2 regions of the Brevundimonas fontaquae genome follow, and region 1 is predicted to be linked to the other one. Evidence: riboswitches for the same ligand, from Rfam matches in the RefSeq annotation. Region 1 holds a riboswitch; the other holds the start of a gene.
The links. Region 1 has a riboswitch for cobalamin ahead of JX001_RS01535 (DUF1852 domain-containing protein). Riboswitches for the same ligand answer to the same signal wherever they lie in the genome.
Positions count from the first base shown of each region.

Region 2: linked by a shared signal. The riboswitch ahead of JX001_RS04085 (TonB-dependent receptor plug domain-containing protein) and the one ahead of JX001_RS01535 (DUF1852 domain-containing protein) in region 1 are both predicted to bind cobalamin.

Region 1 covers NZ_CP070968.1:322,075-324,272, reverse strand. Annotated here, with positions in the region: gene JX001_RS01540 (methionine synthase) at 1-29, opposite strand, end outside; gene JX001_RS01535 (DUF1852 domain-containing protein) at 59-1,045, opposite strand; cobalamin riboswitch at 1,154-1,361, opposite strand; gene JX001_RS01530 (hypothetical protein) at 1,690-1,851, opposite strand; gene JX001_RS01525 (TonB-dependent receptor) at 1,942-2,198, opposite strand, start outside.
Region 2 covers NZ_CP070968.1:854,924-857,121, forward strand. Annotated here, with positions in the region: gene mutS (DNA mismatch repair protein MutS) at 1-505, opposite strand, end outside; cobalamin riboswitch at 556-764, shown strand; gene JX001_RS04085 (TonB-dependent receptor plug domain-containing protein) at 911-2,198, shown strand, end outside.

The sequences.
Region 1 (2,198 bases):
GCGGTCGAGGTCGGGAGAAGGGTTTTCATGCGGGGAGGCTCTGAAATCTGGAAACTGATCAGGCGGCGGCGAAGGCGGCCGACCATTGATCGAGACGGGCGCGGTGCGGCTTGATGAACCGCTCCTCGACGAAACGGCCCTGCTCGACGGCCAGCCGACTACGCTCGTCGCGGTCGTAGACGATGCGGGTCAGCGAATAGTCCTGCGCCTTCAGGCTGGGCTGATACTGCTCGGTCGCCGGGGAGTTGGCGTTGTAGATTTCGGGCCGATAGATCTTCTGGAAGGTCTCCATCGTGGCGATGGTGCTGGCCAGTTCGAGGTCGGTGTAGCCGCCGGTCAGGTCGCCGATATGGTACAGGGCGAACGGCGCCACGCTGCCCGGTGGCATGAAGTAGCGAACCTTCATCCCCATCTTCTCAAAATACCGGTCGGTCGGCGAGAAGGCGTCGTTGGCGTATTCCAGGCCCAACACGGGATGGTCGAAGCCGGTGCGATGATAGGTCTTGTTGCTTGAGACGCTGAGGCAGATGATCGGCGGCTTGGCGAAGTTGTCGCGATAGGCGCCCGACGCCAGAAAGTGCCGGAACAGCTTGCCGTGCAGATCGCCGAAATCGTCCGGCACGCCGCCGTTCGGATGCGCCTTCAGGTGTTCGGGCAGAACCACGCTGAAGTCGTAGTCGCGAACGTAGGAGGAGAAATTATTGCCCACGATCCCATCGATCCGCCGGCGCGTCTCCCTGTCGATGATCGTCGTTTGAAGGATTTCGATCAGGGGAAAGGCGTCGTCGCGCTCCGAGCAAAGGCTCATCTCGACCGAGACGATTTGAAGCTCCAGCGCGTAGCGATCGCCCCTCGGATTGTCGTGATGCGCCAGCGAGTTGAAGCGATTGTCGATCATCCGCAGGGTGTTGCGCAGATTGTCTCGGCGGCTCTCGCCTCGCGCCAGATTGGCGAAATTGGTGGTGATCCTGGTCGTCTCGGCGGGACGATAGTCTTCGTCGAGCGCAGTCCGCTTGATCCTGAAGGTGAAGTCGCTGCTCGCCATGGTCTCTGCCGTTGATGCTGTGGCGAGACAGCGGACAGGGACGCGCGACCGCTCGCGCGCAGTCGTCCCGTCGCGGCGTTCATGCGGCCTGACCGGACACCCCGCCGGAGGACGTTATCTGTCGGGGCAGGTCTCCTGGCTCACGGGTCACGGCTTCAGGTCCGGCCTTCCCAACGTCCGAAGACGTCAGTGACACGAAATGGACCTTCGGCTCGCCGCTCACAGTTGCGGGGGCAGCGCCGGCATCACACCGGCTTCCCTCTTAGCTCCGCATCGCCCGGAAGCGACGCGCAGAACCTCGACCTTTTCATGAGACGCGCACCCGGCGCCGAAGTCAAGAAACACATAAGGATATCCTTATAGCCTCAGAAAGCATCGCCTTCTAGATTTGAGCGAGGTGAACAGCGAAGCGACTGGCCTGTCATGCATGGAGATCACGTCCACCAAAGGCGAGACCGCATGAAGTGAGCGATCAGGAAGCGTATATTCAAACACGCTTCGTAGGTGGTGCTTTAGCGGTCAGTGATGGCTACTCACTGCGCTTTGCTGACGCCAGGCACGCCTATTGCGAAAAGTTTAGGCGTCTCAGGGAGAGACCGAGCGAGCTGTTCTTAACAGCAACTCGGCCCGCTGCGGGAACGCGACTAAATCCCGCCGCTTCGTATGACGACGACAGCGATCAGCGTCAGGAAGACGACGGCTGCGGCCGCTATGGCGAGGGCCGTGATGCGAAAGGCGCCGCGTGTCGGCTTGTCGGGCCGGTCTTCGTAGCCAATCGGGACTTTGCGGGGTTCTTTGTCGGTCATGGGCGATCAACGCACGGAGGCGGTTCGCGTTCGCCGACGCGTGTGAGCCTTCGGCGCAACCAAGGCTGCGCCGAAGGCTCTCGATGTTCGTCAGAAGCGGTAGGCGACGCCGACCCGAAGGTTGCGCCCCGGCAGAGGGGCGATATCCTTGAGGAAGGACACGTGTTCGCGGGCTTCCTCGTCCGTCAGGTTCCGCGCCTCGGCGAACAGGGTGACGTTCTGCTGGGCGAAGGGGCGGACCGCGACCGAAGCGTTGACTAGGGTGTAGTCTTCGGTCGGCAGTTCGAACGCGTTGGCGACGCGGTCCTGTTCTCCGACGTGGCGAACCTCGGCGCTGGCGTCGAACC
Region 2 (2,198 bases), 530 kb from region 1:
CGACCGCGCCCGACGACAGTTCCACCACGGCGACGGCGGCTCGACCTTTACGCACCGCGACCGCCGCCAGGCGGTTGGCGCCGCGCGCGTCCAGCAGGCTGTCCTCGGTCAGGGTGCCGGGGGTGACGACCCGGACCACGCCGCGATGCACCACGGCCTTGCCGCCGCGCTTCTTGGCCTCGGCGGGGTCTTCCAGCTGTTCGCAGATGGCGACCTTGTGGCCGATGCGGATCAGCCGGGCGAGGTAGCCCTCCATCGCATGGACCGGCACGCCGGCCATCGGAATGTCCTCGCCCTGATGCTTGCCCCGCTTGGTCAGGGTGATGCCGAGCGCCGCCGCCGCGACCTCGGCGTCCTTGAAGAACAGCTCGTAGAAGTCGCCCATACGGAAGAACAGGATGGCGTCCGGCTGGCCCGCCTTGGCCGTCAGATATTGCGCCATGAACGGCGTCGCCCCTTCCAGCGAGGCGGCGATTTCCGGGGGATGAGAGATGGGCGCGTTCATGTGGCCACAGGGTGACGGATCGCGCCCGGCGGCTCAAGGCCGTTGACCGGCTCTTGCACAGGCTTGTCGGCCCTGCGATAGGCCGCGTCAGGCGGTTAAGGGAACACGGTGTGACGCCGTGGCTGTGCCCGCAACTGTAGGCGGCGAGAGCGTCGTCCGTCCGGGGTTTCGATCCCGGCGCCACTGGGAAACTGGGAAGGCGAGGACGGCGGTTTACGACCCGCAAGCCAGGAGACCTGGCCGCCGACGTCGCTCGCTCCTGTCCGGGACCAGACAGCAGCGCGGTTTCTCCGTGGAAGCGACCCGACCTTGCGCCGTCCAGACCCTCAAGCGGTCTGGCGGGTCGGTTCGCTCATGACGGTCTCTCGCGCGCATTCGCGGGACCGAACACGGGGGTATCGCTCAATGAAGCGTTCCATTCTTCTTTCGACGGCGGCGATTGCGGCCGCCTTCGCCGCGCCTGCCTTTGCCGAGGACGCGACCCAGCTGGACGAGGTGATCGTCACCGCCACCCGCATCCCGGCCATCGTCGCCGACACGCCCGGCGCCCGCGTCATCGACGGCAAGACCATCGCGCAGCGCGGCGCGATCTTCGCCGCCGACATCCTGGCCGATGTGCCGGGTCTGTCGGTGACGCGTTCGGGCGCGTTCGGCGGCGTCGCCCAGGTGCGGATGCGCGGCGCGACGCCCGGCAAGACCCTGGTCCTGGTCGACGGCGCGCCGGTCAACGATGCGGCCGAGCCGAACGGAGCCTATGACTTCTCCAGCTTCGAACTGGCCGATATTGCGCGCATCGAAGTGCTCAGCGGCCCGCAGTCGTCGCTGTGGGGATCCGACGCCATCGGCGGGGTGATTTCGTTCACGACGCAAGAGATCGACGGCCTGCGCGCCGAGGCCGAGGCCGGCAGCTTCGACACCGTGCGGGGGCGGGTGTCGGCGGGTGTCGCCAACGAGACCTACGCCTTCAGCGCCTATGCCTCGCGCTTCGACACCGACGGGATTTCGGCGGCGGACGAGGCGGACGGCAACACCGAAGCCGACGGCTTCCGCAGCACGACGCTCGGCGCCAAGGGGCGATATGTCCTGTCCTATGCGGTCAAGGTCGATGGATCGGTGCGCTGGAACAAGTCCAAGGCCGATATCGACGGCTTCCCGGCGCCGAGCTTTACTCTGGCCGACACCGCCGATACCCAGGAAAGCGAGCAATGGTCGGGCTTCGGCCGCGTGACGGCCAAGGCGTTGGGCCTGACGCATCAGTTCAGCGTCTCGGCGTCGGATTTGGATCGCAGCTCGGTCAGCGGCGGCTTCGGCTCGACCTTCACCGGCGACCGTCAGGCTTATCGCTGGCAGGCGAACGGCCAGGCGCAGGACATCGACTATGCGTTCGGCGTCGAGCGGAACGAGGCCTCGGCGGCCCTGTCGTCGGGCCTGTCGCGCGACCTGTCGATCACTTCGGTGTTCGGCGTGGCCCAATACGATGTCGGAGCGCTGAACCTGACGGGCGGACTGCGTTACGACAACACCGACGATTTCGGCTCCAAGACGACGGGGCGGGTGTCGGCGGCCTATGACCTGGCCGGCGGCTTCATACTGTCGGGCGCCTACGGCACGGGCTTCAAGTCGCCGACGGTCAGCCAAGCGGTCTGCGACTTCTGCTTTGCGCCGCGGCCCTATCCCGAGCTGAAGCCGGAAA